3 regions of the Pseudomonas sp. 05N432 genome follow, and region 1 is predicted to be linked to each of the others. Evidence: predicted binding sites of a transcription regulator. Region 1 holds the regulator's gene; each other region holds the start of a gene.
The links. Region 1 encodes FliA, which starts transcription of late flagellar genes. Its sites were predicted from a motif close to CTAAAGTTTNNNNNNNNNNNGCCGNTAA; they were not measured.

Region 1 (5,618 bases):
CGCGACAACCTCGACCTGGCGCCAAGTGCCTACCGCCTGACCCTGATGGGGGTGATCCTCGCCGAGGCGGAGATTTATCCGGATCGGGAACTGGCGATCAACCCCGGGCAGGTCTACGGCACGCTCAATGGCATCACCGCCAAAGATCCGGCCTTTGGCCTGGAGGCAGTCTGGATCGAAATCAGTCAGCGTCCGCAGGCGCAGTCCCTGGGTTACACCGTGGTTGATGCAAGTACGGTGGTGGCGACTCACCTCAACCAGATTCTGTACAAGCACTCCAGCGAGCTGATCGGCCACGAAGAAGTTCAGCAACTCATGCAATTGCTGGCCAAAAGCTCGCCAAAACTGGCCGAGGAGCTGGTGCCAGGCGTCGTTTCGCTGTCGCAGCTGCTCAAAGTGCTGCAAGCCTTGTTGGCCGAACAGGTTCCGGTTCGCGACATTCGCAGCATTGCCGAAGCCATCGCGAACAATGCCGCCAAGAGTCAAGATACTGCCGCTCTGGTGGCGGCCGTTCGCGTTGGCGTATCGCGCGCTATCGTCCAAAGCATTGTAGGCACTGAGTCCGAGCTGCCTGTGATCACCTTGGAGCCAAGGTTGGAACAAATATTGCTCAATAGTCTTCAGAAGGCAGGACAAGGCTCGGAAGAGGGTGTTCTGCTGGAGCCAAGCATGGCAGAGAAGCTGCAACGTTCGTTGATCGACGCCGCGCAGCGTCAGGAAATGCAAGGTCAACCGGTGATTCTGCTCGTAGCAGGTCCGGTACGCGCGATGCTCTCGCGGTTCGGACGTCTGGCAGTGCCGGGGTTGCATGTGTTGGCGTATCAGGAAATCCCTGACAACAAGCAAGTGACCATCGTTGCGACAGTAGGGCCCAACGGCTGAGGTAGTGGTTTATGCAAGTTAAGCGTTTTTTCGCCGCCGATATGCGTCAGGCCATGAAGCTGGTTCGTGATGAGCTGGGCGCTGATGCGGCCATTATCGGTAATCGCCGGATTGCCGGTGGTGTCGAGCTGACGGCTGCCCTGGATTACAAGCTGTCGGCACTGGCACCGCGTGTACCGAACATTGAACTCGAAGACGAGTTGCGCAAGACCCAGTCGCGGATCGTCACGGCTCAGGCCGAATTGAGCCTGCGTGGCGACGGTGAAGGTGACGCGAGCGTCGGCACCAATCGCCAGTTGTTTGCCGGCCTGCCGCTGACTGCTGCGGAACCGTTGATCGAGCCGACCTTTGCTGAGCGGCCGCGTCCTGCTCCAGCGCCTGTGCATTCTGCCGGGGTTGATCCGCGGGCTTTCGACTCGATGCGTTTCGAACTCAATGGCCTGCGTGAACTGCTCGAAGTGCAGTTGGGTTCGCTGGCCTGGAATCAGTTGCAAGGCAGTCGCCCGCAGCAAGCCAACCTGTGGCGTCGCCTGCAACGCATTGGCCTGTCCGGTCCGTTGTCGCGCGATCTGCTGGAACTGATTACTGAAATTGAAGAGCCCCGCCAGGCCTGGCGCATGCTGTTGGCGCACCTGGCGCGGATGATCGTGACTCCCGAGATCGAACCACTGGAAGAGGGTGGCGTGATCGCCATGGTCGGCCCTGCCGGCATGGGCAAAACCACGACGCTGGCCAAGCTGGCCGCGCGTTACGTGCTCAAGTACGGCGCGCAGAACATCGCATTGGTGAGCATGGACAGCTTCCGCATCGGTGCCCAGGAACAGCTCAAGACCCTGGGGCGTATCCTCAATGTCTCGGTGACTCACGTCGACCCGGGCCAGTCCCTGGCGCAAGCCCTTGATCCGCTGTTGCGCAAGCGTGTGGTATTGATCGACACCGCCGGCCTGCAGGCCAGTGATCCGGCGTTGCGCATGCAGCTGGAAAGCCTGGCCGGTCGCGGGATCAAGTCGAAGAATTATCTGGTGCTGGCCACTACCAGCCAAAAGCAGGTACTGACTGCCGCCTATCACAGTTACAAGCGGTGCGGGCTAGCAGGCTGCATTCTGACTAAACTGGATGAAACAGCGAGCCTGGGCGAGGTGTTGAGCCTGGCAATCAGCCACGAATTACCTGTCGCTTATCTGACCGACGGGCCACGGATCCCGGATGATCTACATTTACCGCGCCGGCATCAGTTGGTCAGTCGCGCCGTTAGCGTGCAGATGCAGGAAGAACCCAGCGAAGAAGCCATGGCTGATATGTTCGCTGACCTCTACCACAGCCCGGCCAAGCGTGTCGGCTGAGGTAATAATGAATAGATTTGTATCTACATCGATGGCCTGCCATGCATTGTTCACAAGTGAGCGCGCAGCCAGTCATGTAGTCCGCGTCTAAGCAAGACAAGGTAAAGAACGAACATGGGCAGCATGCATCCCGTACAGGTGATCGCAGTGACCGGCGGCAAAGGTGGCGTCGGGAAGACTAATGTGTCAGTGAACTTGTCCCTGGCTCTTGCTGAGCTCGGCCGGCGCGTCATGCTGCTGGACGCCGATCTGGGGCTGGCGAACGTCGACGTCCTGCTGGGGCTCACGCCCAAGCGTACGCTGGCCGACGTCATCGAAGGCCGCTGTGAACTGCGCGATGTATTACTTCAGGGGCCGGGCGGAATTCGCATTGTTCCAGCAGCGTCCGGTACCCAGAGCATGGTTCACCTGAGCCCGGCCCAGCACGCTGGCCTGATTCAGGCATTCAGCGACATCGGCGATAACCTCGACGTATTGGTGATCGACACGGCGGCGGGTATTGGTGAGTCGGTCGTGAGTTTTGTTCGCGCAGCCCAGGAAGTATTGCTGGTGGTTTGCGACGAGCCGACGTCGATTACTGACGCCTACGCGCTGATCAAGCTGCTCAACCGCGATTACGGCATGAACCGCTTCCGCGTGCTGGCCAACATGGCGCAAAGCCCGCAGGAGGGACGAAATCTGTTCGCCAAGTTGACCAAGGTCACGGATCGCTTCCTCGACGTCGCCTTACAATACGTCGGTGCGGTGCCTTACGACGAATGCGTGCGCAAGGCGGTGCAGAAGCAGCGCGCCGTGTATGAAGCGTTTCCTCGTTCCAAGTGTGCGCTGGCATTCAAGGCCATCGCGCAGAAAGTCGATACCTGGCCGTTGCCCGCCAACCCGCGTGGGCACCTGGAGTTTTTCGTCGAGCGTCTGGTGCAGCAAACTGCGGGTCCGGTTCTATGACAGCCAGTGGTTACAACCTGTACAAGAAGTCGGCGCGTGACGCGCAGTACGAACTGATCGAGCGTTACGCGCCACTGGTAAAACGTATTGCCTATCACCTGTTGGCGCGCCTGCCGGCCAGTGTTCAGGTCGAGGACCTGATCCAGGCAGGCATGATCGGTTTGCTTGAAGTGTCGACCAAATACGATGCGAGCAAAGGTGCGAGTTTCGAGACGTACGCGGGGATCCGTATCCGTGGCGCGATGCTCGATGAAGTCCGCAAGGGTGACTGGGCGCCACGCTCGGTACACCGCAATACCCGGATGGTGAGTGATGCGATTCGCTCAATTGAAGCTAAAACCGGGCGTGACGCTAAAGATCACGAGGTTGCGGCCGAACTCCAATTGAGTCTCGACGATTATTACGGGATTTTGAATGACACCTTGGGCAGTCGCCTGTTCAGCTTCGACGATCTGTTGCAGGACGGCGAGCATGAAGGGCTGCACGAGGATGGCGCGAGTGCTCATCTCGAACCGTCGCGTGACCTGGAAGATGAACGCTTCCAGGCTGCGCTGGCGGATGCGATTGCCAACTTGCCGGAGCGTGAGCGACTGGTGTTGGCGCTGTACTACGACGAAGAGCTGAATCTCAAGGAAATCGGTGAGGTCCTGGGGGTCAGTGAATCCCGGGTCAGCCAGTTACACAGCCAGTGCGCAGCCCGTTTGCGGGGGCGTTTGGGGGAGTGGCGAGCGCGCTGACAGCAGTGTGGGGACACTGCGAACGAAACAGGCAGGGTGTAACGCTGTGCCGGTCTTCATCCGTTGTGCTCCAGACAGTCGTCGAGTGCTCTGCCTGATTGATTGAATGGCGTGTTCAGGTGCTGAACGCGTTTAAGACTGCTTGGAGGTCGAATTGGACAAGAACATGAAAATCCTCATCGTTGATGACTTCTCAACGATGCGGCGGATCATCAAGAACCTGTTGCGTGACCTTGGGTTCACCAACACGGTCGAGGCGGACGACGGTATTACCGCCATTCCCGTTCTCAACAGCGGGAGCATCGACTTTCTGGTAACGGACTGGAACATGCCTGGCATGACCGGTATCGACTTGCTGCGCCACGTGCGCGCCGATGAAAAGCTCAAGCACCTGCCGGTGCTGATGGTCACCGCCGAAGCCAAGCGCGAGCAGATCATCGAAGCCGCTCAAGCCGGTGTAAACGGCTATGTGGTCAAACCCTTCACGGCCCAGGCGTTGAAAGAGAAGATCGAAAAAATATTCGAACGCATCGGTTGATGTGCTGAGCCACTGCGCCACGGGGGAGCTATGGAGCAAAGAGAATCTTCACAGGGCGATTTCGAGTCGACCCTGAAAAAACACGCTCACGAACTGGTCGAAAGCCTTGAAAAGGGCAGGTTCGGTGACGCTGTGCAACTGATCCATGAGCTCAATCAGACCCGTGACCGTGGCCTGTACCAGGAGGTGGGCAAGCTCACTCGCGAGCTGCATAGCGCGATCGTCAATTTTCAGATTGACCCGAACATGCCGCAAGCCGAGGAAGTCTCACAGATCACGGATGCCACTGAGCGCCTGTCCTATGTGGTCAAGCTGACCGAAGCGGCCGCAAACCGGACCATGGATCTGGTCGAGAACAGTACTCCGCTGGTCAATGGCCTGAGCACTGACGCCCAGGCCCTGAGCGCGGACTGGGGGCGTTTCATGCGCCGCGAAGTCGGTGCCGAGGAATTCCGCGAACTGGCCCGGCGTGTCGACGGTTTCCTGACGCGTAGCGTCGAGGAGAGCCAGGTCGTCTCGGGCAACCTCAACGATATTCTGCTGGCTCAGGATTACCAGGACCTGACCGGTCAGGTGATCAAGCGCGTGACTCAATTGGTCACCGAAGTAGAAAGCAACCTGCTCAAGCTCGTGCTCATGGCCAGTCAGGTAGACCGCTTTGCGGGCATCGAACATGACCATGAAGCGATGCTGGCTGAAAAAGATCCGCAAAAACATCTCTCTCAGGGTGAAGGTCCGCAGATTCATGCCGATAAAAGAGAAGACGTTGTGTCCGGTCAGGACGATGTGGACGATTTGTTATCCAGCCTAGGATTTTAGAGTTTTAGCATTTTAGGTTTTTTAGGTTTTTAGACCTTTAGGAGCACCCCCTTAATGAGCTTCGGCGCCGATGAAGAGATCCTTCAGGATTTCCTGGTTGAGGCCGGCGAGATTCTAGAGCAACTGTCCGAACAGCTGGTGGAGCTGGAAAGCCGACCAGATGATGCGGATTTGCTCAATGCAATTTTTCGCGGTTTTCACACTGTAAAAGGGGGCGCCGGCTTCCTCCAGCTCAACGAGCTGGTGGAGTGCTGTCACATCGCCGAGAACGTGTTCGACATCCTGCGCAAGGGTGAGCGTCGCGTCGACTCGGAACTGATGGACGTGGTTCTCGAAGCGCTGGACGCGGTGAAC
Region 2 (5,618 bases), on a different contig from region 1:
ACCCGTCGCGCACCGCAACGCGCCGAATGGATAGCCGAACGCATCACCGAAGTCATGGCCGAACCCTACTGGGTCGACGGCGAGAGCCTGTTGATCGGTTGCAGCCTGGGCATCGCCCACGCACGTGCACAGGCGGGCGCCGACCCGCTGATGTGGCACGCGCATATCGCCATGCAGCAGGCCAAAAGCACCCAAGGCTGCACCTTTCATATCTTCAATGAACGCATCAACCGCAACGCGCGCAGCCTTGCCGATCTTGAAAGCGAACTGCGCCGGGCCTTGCGTCGCGATGAGCTGGAGTTGCATTACCAGCCGCGGCTGAACCTCGACGACGGGAAAATCGTCGGCCTCGAGGCCTTGGTGCGCTGGCGCCATGGCGAGCGCGGACTGCTGCCGCCGAGCGAGTTCGTGCCATTGGCCGAGCAGAGCGGTTTGATCGTGCCGTTGGGGTATTGGGTAATTTCCCGTGCCTTGCGCGACATGCAGGCGTTGCGCGAACGCGGTCTGCCGCCGTTGCACATGGCGGTCAACCTGTCGTTCCGGCAGTTCCAGGACAGTCAGTTGCTGTCGACGTTGAGCCGGCTGATTGCCGAGCGCGGTGTTGAAGCGCAGTGGCTGGAATTCGAACTGACGGAAACCGCCGTGATGCGCCGCAGCGATCTGGTCAAACAGACCATGGATGCTTTGGGGCGTCTGGGCGTGCGTTTCTCCCTGGACGATTTCGGCACCGGTTTTTCGTCATTCGTGCACCTCAACAGCCTGCCGATTGCCTTGTTGAAGATCGACAAAAGCTTTGTCGGTGGCATGGAGACGCGTGAGGAAAATCGCAAGCTGGTCCACGCGATGATCAACCTCGCCCACAACCTAAACCTGGAAGTGGTCGCCGAGGGCGTTGAAACCCTTGAACAGCTTGAGCTGCTGCGTGATTTTGGTTGTGATCAGGTGCAGGGTTACCTGATTAGCAAGCCGTTGCCACTGGCGGAGTTGGTTGAGTATCTGGAGTTCGGTTCCAGCCAACCGGCGCTGGAAGTGATGGTTTAGCCGATCTGTCATCTGGCACGAACCCTTGTGGGAGCGACCCTGCTCGCGATAGCGGAGTATCAGTCAGCATCAATGTTGCCTGCATGGCTTCATCGCGAGCAGTCGAGTGTCGACCGGCTGCTCCCACAGGAAACTCAGTCTGTCTGAACGACTTCGAAACCCGGCTGTGACAACGGCTCACGCCGGATCATCCGCTTCATCTTCCATTCGAACGCCAGCGTCAGGCTCACGGCCGAGCAGGCGAGCCCCAGTGCCAGACCCCACCAAACACCCGTCGGCCCCCAATGGAGATGGAAAGCCATCAACCATGCAGCCGGAGCGCCGATCAGCCAATAGCAGGCGAGGCCGACCAGAAAGGTAGTCTTGGCGTCCTTCAGGCCGCGAATACAGCCCATGGCGATAGTTTGCGTGCCGTCGAAAAACTCGAACCACGCCGCCACCATCAACAGGCTCACCGCAAGATTGATCACTTCGCGAAACGCCGGGTCGTTATGGTCCAGGAACAGTCCCACCAGTTGGTTCGGCATCAGCCAGAAGACCATGGCAAACCCGAGCATCGCCGCGCCACCAAAGGCAATCCCGACCCGCCCGGCCAAGCGCGCATCGAGCAGCTGCCCGGCGCCGTAGTGCTGGCCGATGCGCATGGTGATCGCATACGAAAGCCCCGCCGGAATCATGAACGCCACCGAGACGATTTGCAGGGCGATCTGATGCGCCGCCAATTGCGTACTGCCCATGGTGCCCATGCACAACGCGGCAAACGCAAACAGACCGACCTCTACCGCGTAGGTGCCGCCAATCGGCAAGCCCAGACGCCACAGCTCGCGCAAGTACTGGCGATTGGGCCGTGACAGGCCCTTGCGCAGTGGGTACGCGTCGTAAGCCGGGTGCCGGCGAATATGCCAGGCCAGGCCCAGCGCCATGCAGTTGGCGACGATGGCGGTGACCAGGCCGATCCCCATCAAACCCATTTTCGGCAGGCCGAACATGCCGGTGATCAACGCATAGTTGAGCAGGAAGTTGGCGACGGTCCCGACGAGGCTGATGACCATCACCGGCGTTGTCCGGCCAATGGCGCTGGTAAAACCGCGCAGGGCCATGAAGCTCAGGTAGCCGGGCAGGGCGAACGGCAGAATCAACAGGAACTGGCCGGCCGCGTGCACGTTGCTTTCGGTCTGGCCGAACAGCAGCAACACCGGTTTGAGGTTCCAGAGCAGCAGACCTGCCACGAGCGCCATCAACCACGCCAGCCAAAGCCCGGCCTGGGTCAGCCGGGCGGCGCCTTCGATGTCGCCAGCACCCTGCCGGATCGCCACCAGCGTGCCGACCGCCGCGATCACGCCAATGCAGAAAATCGATACGAACGAATAGCTCGCCGCGCCCAGACCGCCACCGGCCAAGGCTTCCGGGCTGAGCCGAGCCATCATCAAGGTATCGGTGAGGATCATCAGCATGTGCGCCAACTGCGAGGCAATCAGCGGCCCCGCCAGCCGCAGGATGGCCCAGAGTTCGGTACGTGCTGGATGCTGCATGATCATCACGCTCGTTTAGTCAGATAAATCGGGAAGGGTTGATTCTCGGCGCTCGCAAGCGTTTGCACAAAGGGATAAAAACGATTGCTCGCATGACTAAAACTCATGCTGGAGAGTTTCTGATAAGGTTCCGGGGTCGCGCTATAGGAGCTTTCCCAATGTCTCGTCGTCTTCCTCCGTTGTATGCCCTTCGCGCTTTCGAGGCCGCAGCGCGGCACAGTTCGTTTACCCGTGCTGCCGAAGAATTGTCGATCACCCAAAGCGCCGTCAGCCGACATGTGCGTACGCTGGAGGAGCATTTTGCCTGTCGGCTGTTTCAGCGCAGCGGACGCAATTTGCAACTGACCGAGGCCGCACGTTTGCTGCTGCCGGGTGTGCGTGAGGGCTTTGGTGCGCTGGAGCGGGCCTGCAATACCTTGCGCGCCGAAGATGACGTCTTGCGCATGAAAGCCCCTTCGACCCTGACCATGCGCTGGCTGTTGGCGCGACTCAGTCGTTTCCGGCATTTGCAGCCAGGTAACGAGGTGCAACTGACCAGCGCCTGGATGGACGTCGACTCGGTGGACTTCAATCACGAACCGTTCGATTGCGCGGTGTTGTTGAGCAACGGGCATTTTCCACCGGACTGGGAAGCCAGTTACCTTTTCCCGGAGCTGCTGATCCCGGTCGGCTCACCAAATCTGTTGAATGATCAGCCATGGGATGTCGAGCGGCTGGCCAGCACTGAATTGCTCCACCCGACTCCCGATCGACGTGACTGGCGCAGTTGGCTGGAGCGCATGGGCCTGTCAGAGCAGGTGTCGCTCAAGGGCGGGCAGGTGTTCGACACGCTGGAGCTGGGGATGATCGCCGCTGCCCGGGGTTATGGGGTATCGATGGGCGACTTGCTGATGGTGGCCGAAGATGTGGCTCAGGGGCGTTTGAGTTTACCGTGGCCGACCGCCGTTGCCAGCGGCCTGAATTATTACCTGGTCTGGCCGAAAACCCGCCCTGGCGGTGAACGTTTGCGCCGCCTCAGCGACTTCCTGCAAGGCGAAGTCCAGGCCATGGAGTTGCCGGATGTCGAGCGCCTCGACTGAATCGATCTAGCTGCCGCCATGGTGGCCATGAGCAATATCCTTGTGAGTCGCTCAAGTATTCATCCGCGCCGCCGAATCCTTGAAAGTGGAACCTTCGTTCTGAAAGGTTTCGTGCTTCCCTTATTACTGGATATTTTGCCGAGCCACGCGACGCGATCAGGATGATCCGGCTCCTCGGCCAGGAGCTGTCATGTCTCAACCTCGTGCCCGGATCGCCTCACAATTGGGGCTTGCCCTTGCCGTCATCCTCGCGGTCGTCATCAGTGGCAGCACGGTGTTCGCCCTGCGCTCGCTGGATTCTGCCAACCTCGACACGCGTGAAGAGCATCTGGCCAGTGAGGCGCGGTTGCTGGCCGACCAGTTGAGCACTTTCCACGGCACCCTGCGCGAAAGCACCCAGCGCCTGAGCGGGTTGTTTGAAAAGCGTTTCAGCGGCGGTTTGAGCGTGCACCCTGAGCAGCCGGTGACGGTGGCGGGCGTGCAGACACCGGGCCTGCATCTGGGCAACGAAGTGTTGAACAACAACTTCGACAAGGTCGATGAGTTCAAGCAAATGACTGCCGGCGTGGCGACGTTGTTCGTGCGCAGTGGCGAGGACTTCATTCGGGTCAGCACCTCGTTGAGCAAGCAGGACGGCACCCGCGCCATTGGCACGCTGCTCGACCATGCGCACCCGGCCTATCAGCGGCTGATGACGGGGCAGAGCTATGTCGGCCGGGCCTTGCTGTTCGATCGTTCCTACATGACGCAGTACACCCCCGTACGCGACAGCAGTGGCAAGGTGATCGCGGTGTTGTTCGTAGGATTTGATTACACCGACGCGCAGAGCGCGCAGTTCGACAACCTCAAACGCTTCCGCATCGGCCAGAGCGGTTCGCTGGCGCTGCTCGATGAGCAAAACAAATGGCTGGTGCCGCCGGCCGGCGTGCAGGCGCTGGACCAGGCGACTTCGACCATCGCCAGTTTAGCCAGGACGCCGGGGCAGGGCGCGTTCTGGAGCGACAAGTCCGAAGACTTCTACAGCGTTGCGGTGCCGTTCGAGGGTGGGCCATGGTCAGTGGTGGCGAGCATGCCGAAAAGCGAAATCCGCGCAGTGACCTGGAGCGTCGGTATCCGCCTGGCCATTGGCAGCCTGCTGGCGATGCTGCTGGCAGTGGGCGCGGCAGTCTGGCTGTTGCGCAGCAAACTGGCACCGCTGGGTGATCTGGTGCGGCAGGCCGAAGCCTTGGGCGCGGGTGATCTGAGCGTGCGTTTGAACGTGTCGAGCCAGGATGAAATCGGTCAACTGGCGCGCAGCTTCAATCAGATGAGCCAGGCTCTATCGACCATGGTCGAGCACATCCGCAAGGCCTCGGAGGAGGTCAACAGTCGCGCCCAGGCATTGTCCGGGTTATCGGGCGGTGCGTATGAAGGGATGGAACAGCAGTCCGGTGAAATCACCAGCATGGCCGGCGCTGTGGAAGAGTTCAGTGCGACCTCGCTGAACATCGCTGACAACATGGGCAACACCGAGCGTCTGGCTCAGGAAAACGCCCAGCAAACGCGGATCGGTCGTACCTCGATGGAAGAAGCCTCTTCTTCCCTTGAGCAGATTGCCAGTGCTCTCAATAGCACCGCGACGGTGATCAACACTCTGGGTCAGCGCTCCCAGGAAATTGGCGGCATTGTCGGGGTGATTACTGCGATTGCCGATCAAACCAATTTACTGGCGCTCAACGCCGCCATCGAAGCCGCGCGTGCCGGCGAACAGGGCCGTGGTTTTGCGGTGGTGGCAGACGAAGTGCGCAACCTGGCCTCGCGCACTCGCGAAGCGACTGACGAGATTTCCGGGATGATCCAAAGCATCCAGCAGGAAACCGGCAACGCCATCAGCACCATGGAGCAAGGCAACCTGCTGATGCGCGAAGGCCTGACACGCAACGCCAATGTTGCGTCGGCGCTGGCACGGATCGACGAACAAAGCCGC
Region 3 (5,618 bases), on a different contig from region 1:
ATGATGAACGCACCGAAGAACCAGTTACCGACGTAGATGTGCTTGGTCTTGCGCTTCATCACCGTGCCGAAGAAAACCACGCCGTAGGCGACCCAGACGATGGCGATCAAAATGGCGATCGGCCATTCCAGCTCGGCGTATTCCTTGGAAGTGGTGTAGCCCAGCGGCAGGCTGATGGCGGCCAGGACAATGACCAACTGCCAGCCCCAGAAGCAGAATGCGGCGATTTTCGGCGCGAACAGCTGCGTCTGGCAGGTACGTTGCACCGAATAGAAGGAGCTGGCGAACAGGGCGCAGCCGCCGAACGCGAAGATCACCGCGTTGGTGTGCAGCGGGCGCAAACGGCCGAAGCTGGTCCAGGGCAAATTGAAGTTGAGTTCAGGCCAGACCAATTGAGCCGCGAGAAAAACCCCGAGCCCCATGCCGACGATGCCCCACACCACCGTCATAATGGCGAATTGGCGGACCACCTTGTAGTTATAGGCGGTACTTAAAGAAGTGTTCATGGTTCCCCATCCACGGTTCAGCCGAAGTGAAAGCGTTCGCGCACGGCGATAACGCTCTCTTCGCCTGGAGTTATAGGCAGATTAAAAGCGAGGCAAGCATGGACAAACAGCACAAGGCCAGTATTGACGGGGATCAATGGGCGCAGTGCGTGCAGGATCGCGGATGGTTGTGGGACGCCGCCTCGGCGCCGGCATCGGCGACCCTGATCCTGGCCCATGGCGCCGGCGCACCGATGGACAGTGACTGGATGAACGACATCGCCGCACGCCTTGCCGGGCTTGGCGTCAACGTGTTGCGTTTCGAGTTTCCGTACATGGCGCAACGGCGCATCGACGGTGGCAAACGCCCGCCGAATCCGGCGCCAAAATTGCTCGAATGCTGGCGTGATGTGTATGCCGTGGTGCGACGCCATGTCACTGGGCGCCTGGCCATCGGCGGCAAGTCCATGGGCGGACGCATGGCCAGTTTGCTGGCCGATGAGTTGGGCGCGGATGCGCTGGTGTGTCTGGGGTATCCGTTTTATGCGGTGGGCAAACCGGAGAAGCCGCGAGTCGAGCATCTGGCCGGTTTACGGACGCCGACGCTGATTGTGCAAGGGGAGAGGGATGCGTTGGGGAATCGTGAGGCCGTCGAGGGTTACGTGTTGTCGCCGAGTATCGAGGTGTTCTGGCTGGTGGCTGGCGATCATGATTTGAAGCCGTTGAAGGCGTCCGGGTTTACTCATGAGCAGCATTTGGCGGCTGCGGCGCAGAAGGTTGCTGACTTTCTTCTCTGATAATGAGGGTGGCAGTTGCGGCCTCATCGCGAGCAGGCTCGCTCCCACAGTGGATTGTGGTGATGCACAAAACCCTGTGGGAGCGAGCCCGCTCGCGATAGGGTCCTGGCAGGCGACATCACTTTCAGATTGGCAATAAAAAACCCGGAAGCATTACCTCCCGGGTTTTGTATTCGCCAGCAACGATCAGCGATTAAACCGCTCTACCAACGAATACTGGGTATTCGCGGTTTTGGTCAGCTCTTCACTCAGTAACGCCGAGTTCTGTGCCTGTTCCGAAGTCTGGTCAGCCAGTTGCGCAATGGTGCTGATGTTGCGGCTGATCTCTTCGGCGACTGCGCTTTGCTCTTCGGTCGCGGCAGCGATTTGGGTGGTCATGTCGGTGATGTTGGCCACCGCTTCGCTGATACCCACCAGTGCCTGGTCGGCTTCCAGAACCCGTGCCACGCCTTCTTCAGCCTGACGGTGACCCGCTTCCATGGTTTGCACCGCGGTGCTGGCGGTTTGCTGGAGCTTGGCGATCAGGGTGTGGATCTGCCCGGTCGACTCGCTGGTGCGTTGCGCCAGTTGCCTTACTTCGTCGGCAACCACCGCAAAACCACGGCCCATCTCGCCGGCGCGAGCCGCTTCGATGGCCGCGTTCAAGGCCAGCAGGTTGGTCTGGTCGGCAATGCCTTTGATCACGTCGACCACGCCACCGATTTCGTCGCTGTCCTTGGCCAGTTGGGTCACGGTCAGGCCGGTTTCACCGACCACCACCGACAGGCGCTGGATTGCGTCACGGGTTTCACCGGCAATGTCACGGCCACGACCGGTCAGGCGATTGGCTTCCTGGGTCGCGTCAGCGGTGCGTTGCACGTGGCTGGCGACTTCCTGGGTGGTGGCGGCCATCTGGTTGACGGCGGTCGCCACTTGCTCGGTCTCGACGCGCTGACGTTCCAGGCCGGTCGAGCTTTTGTGCGCCAGGGTGTCGGACTGTCGAGCTTGCTCGTTCAGGTGCTCGGCGGTGTCTTGCAGGCGAGTCAGGCAGGTTTTCAGACGGGCTTCCTGACTGAGGATCGACATTTCCAGGCGCGCTTGAGCGCCGCGGCTGTCGGTGTACATCTGCGCAATCAGCGGGTCGGATGTGGTCTGCTCGGCCAGGCGCAGCAAGCGCTTGAGGCCACGCTGTTGCCAGCTCAAGCCCAGCAGGCCAAGCGGCACGGACAGCCCGGCGGCCAGCGCAAAACCCCACTGCGAGTTGAGTGTGGCGCCGATCGTGAAGCTCAGCTGGCTGACCAGAATGAACGGTAACCAGTCCTGCAGCACCGGCAGCCACTTGTCTGTTTGAGGAATCGCCGACTTGCCCTGATTGATGCGTTGGTAGAGCGCTTCGGCGCGGCGGATCTGTTCGGCGCTGGGTTTGACCCGCACCGACTCGTAACCGACCACCTGATTGCCGTCGAACACCGGTGTGACATAGGCGTTAACCCAGTAGTGATCACCGGTCTTGCAGCGATTCTTGACAATGCCCATCCATGGCAAGCCTTGTTTCAGTGTGCCCCACATGTGCGCGAAGACCGCAGGCGGAACGTCGGGGTGACGGACCAGGTTGTGCGGTGCACGGATCAGCTCTTCACGAGAAAACCCGCTGATTTCGACGAAAGCGTCGTTGCAGTAGGTGATCACGCCTTTGGCATCGGTCGTGGAAATCAACCGTTGCTGAGCCGGAAAGGTCCGTTCGCGTTGTGTAATGGGCTGGTTATTACGCATGGCTTTTTCAATCCGCAAGGCTTTGACAGCGTGTCGGCAGTGCCAGGAATAAATTGAAATTATTTTTCAATATTCAGCGCTGGCACACATTCCTTGATCCTCAACCCGCCAGCATCGGGTAGGTAAAGAGGCCAAAGTGCAGCAGGTTCAAGCCAAAGTGCGTGGCGATGGCGGCCCCTAGCCCACCGAAGCGGTACGCCAGCCCGTAACCGACCCCGGCAAGGCTTGCCAGCAGCACCCATTGCCAGCCAGCGCCGAAGTGCGCCAGACCGAACAGCAAGGTGGCGCCAAGCAAGGCGAGGTGTTCGCCATAGCGCAGGTGTTGCAGGCAGCGACTCAAACCACCCTGAATGTAACCGCGAAACAGCGCCTCCTCGACCAGCGTCACCAGCAACAGGTTGTTCAGTACCCAGAGCCAGGCTTGATCGGGCCACTTCGGTGCCCAACTGATCATACCCAGCAGCAGCGCACCACCAAGAGCGGCCAGCGCGCTCAAGGTCAGTGCCGCGGCGGTGGCATACAGTGAAAGACGCAGGGAGCGGCGACCGACAATCCACGGGCACACCAGCAACAGCCAGAAACCAATCAGTGGTTTGTCCAGATTCAGGTACATGGAAAACGGCACGGCATCCGCGCTGAAGCGTTCCGGGCCGATACCGCGACCATTGTAGAAACCCGGAAGCCAGTGCATGGCCAGCGCTACCGCGAGGAAAACGAACAGGCCGTGACCCAGGACGCGGCCGACCTGGATTTGTGGTTGGCGAACGGCAAAGCCGGCAAACGCTAACAACCCGACGGAAATGGCCGCCAGCCAGCCGAGGTGGCTGTAGACCAGGGCCAGTGCGTAGCCGATGGAGATGAGTGCCAGATAGAGCCATGGCAGAGCAATCATGTTTAGTCCTTGTTTCCGGGATTTTGCAGTGTGACTCGGTCCACTGTGGGAGCGAGCCTGCTCGCGATGAGGCAATTACATTCAACATTGATGTCGACTGCCAGTACGCTATCGCGAGCAGGCTCGCTCCCACAGTGGTTTTGTGTCTGGCACAACATTGTGAGCAGCGCCCATCAAGTGGCGCGGAATTATAGAGACGAGAATCCCACAAACAAAAACACCGTCCGAAGACGGTGTTTTTGTCAGTGCGACATTATGAAGCAATTAGTTGCCGCAACACGTAATGCAGTATTCCTCCCGCCTTGAAGTATTCCACTTCGTTCAACGTGTCGATCCGGCACAACACCTCCACCTTCTCGCTGCTACCGTCCTCGCGGGTGATCACCAGCGTCAGGTTCATTCGCGGCGTCAGCTCGACGCCCGTCAGCCCTTGAATATCAAGTGTCTCCTTGCCGGTCAGGTTCAGGCTCTTGCGGTTCTGGTCGAGCTTGAATTGCAGCGGCAGTACGCCCATGCCCACCAGGTTGGAACGGTGAATCCGCTCGAAGCTTTCGGCAATCACCGCTTTGACGCCCAGCAGGTTGGTGCCCTTGGCCGCCCAGTCACGGCTTGAACCGGTGCCGTATTCCTGACCCGCAATCACCACCAGCGGGATGCCCGCCGCTTGATAGCGCATGGCGGCATCGTAGATCGCCAGTTTCTCCCCGGTCGGAATGTAGAGCGTATTGCCGCCTTCTTCGCCGCCAAGCATTTCGTTGCGAATGCGGATGTTGGCAAACGTGCCGCGCATCATCACTTCATGGTTGCCGCGACGTGAGCCATAAGAGTTGAAGTCTCGCGGTTCCACACCTTGTTCACGCAGGTAACGTCCGGCCGGGCTGTCGGCCTTGATGTTACCGGCGGGGGAGATGTGGTCGGTGGTTACCGAGTCGCCGAGCAGCGCCAGTATGCGTGCACCGCTGATGTCCTGAATCACCGGCAGGGGGCCGGAAATGTCATCGAAGAACGGCGGATGCTGGATGTAGGTGGAATCCTTCTGCCAGACGTAGGTCGCCGCTTGCGGGACTTCGATGGCTTGCCACTGCGCGTCTCCGGCAAACACCTCGGCGTATTCCTTGTGGAACATCGCGGTGTCGACCTGCGCCACGGCGTCGGCGATTTCCTTGCTGCTCGGCCAGATGTCCCGCAGGTACACCGGTTTGCCATCCTTGCCTTCACCCAGCGGCTCGCTGCTGATGTCCATGCGCACGCTGCCGGCCAAGGCATAGGCAACGACCAGCGGCGGGGAGGCCAGCCAGTTGGTTTTCACCAGAGGGTGCACGCGACCTTCGAAGTTGCGGTTGCCGGAGAGCACTGAGGCGACGGCCAGGTCGGAGCTCTGGATGGCTTTTTCAATCGGTTCCAGCAACGGCCCGGAATTACCGATACACGTGGTGCAGCCGTAGCCGACCAAAGAAAAGCCCAATTCATCGAGGTATTGGGTCAGGCCGGCGGCCTTGTAGTAGTCGGTAACCACTTTGGAGCCCGGCGCCAGAGAACTCTTCACCCACGGTTTGCGTTTGAGGCCTTTCTCCACGGCTTTTTTGGCCACCAGCCCGGCAGCCATCATCACGCTCGGGTTGGAGGTGTTGGTGCACGAGGTGATGGCGGCAATCACCACGGCACCGTTTTTCAGCCGATACGTCTGGCCCT

Region 2: the regulator FliA is predicted to act here: its motif matches at 3,703-3,730, upstream of AC1DHT_RS00395 (methyl-accepting chemotaxis protein).
Region 3: the regulator FliA is predicted to act here: its motif matches at 3,065-3,092, upstream of AC1DHT_RS25250 (methyl-accepting chemotaxis protein).

The regions. Positions count from the first base shown of each region.
Region 1 covers NZ_JBFTMM010000009.1:123,780-129,397, reverse strand. Annotated here, with positions in the region: gene flhA (flagellar biosynthesis protein FlhA) at 1-882, shown strand, start outside; gene flhF (flagellar biosynthesis GTPase FlhF) at 894-2,225, shown strand; gene fleN (flagellar synthesis regulator FleN) at 2,340-3,170, shown strand; gene fliA (RNA polymerase sigma factor FliA) at 3,167-3,907, shown strand; gene AC1DHT_RS11890 (chemotaxis response regulator CheY) at 4,074-4,445, shown strand; gene AC1DHT_RS11885 (protein phosphatase CheZ) at 4,476-5,264, shown strand; gene AC1DHT_RS11880 (chemotaxis protein CheA) at 5,319-5,618, shown strand, end outside.
Region 2 covers NZ_JBFTMM010000001.1:81,794-87,411, forward strand. Annotated here, with positions in the region: gene AC1DHT_RS00380 (putative bifunctional diguanylate cyclase/phosphodiesterase) at 1-1,041, shown strand, start outside; gene AC1DHT_RS00385 (NorM family multidrug efflux MATE transporter) at 1,176-2,573, opposite strand; gene AC1DHT_RS00390 (LysR substrate-binding domain-containing protein) at 2,732-3,652, shown strand; gene AC1DHT_RS00395 (methyl-accepting chemotaxis protein) at 3,843-5,618, shown strand, end outside.
Region 3 covers NZ_JBFTMM010000022.1:137,596-143,213, forward strand. Annotated here, with positions in the region: gene ccoN (cytochrome-c oxidase, cbb3-type subunit I) at 1-506, opposite strand, end outside; gene AC1DHT_RS25245 (alpha/beta family hydrolase) at 605-1,282, shown strand; gene AC1DHT_RS25250 (methyl-accepting chemotaxis protein) at 1,469-3,034, opposite strand; gene AC1DHT_RS25255 (CPBP family intramembrane glutamic endopeptidase) at 3,135-3,926, opposite strand; gene acnA (aconitate hydratase AcnA) at 4,180-5,618, opposite strand, start outside.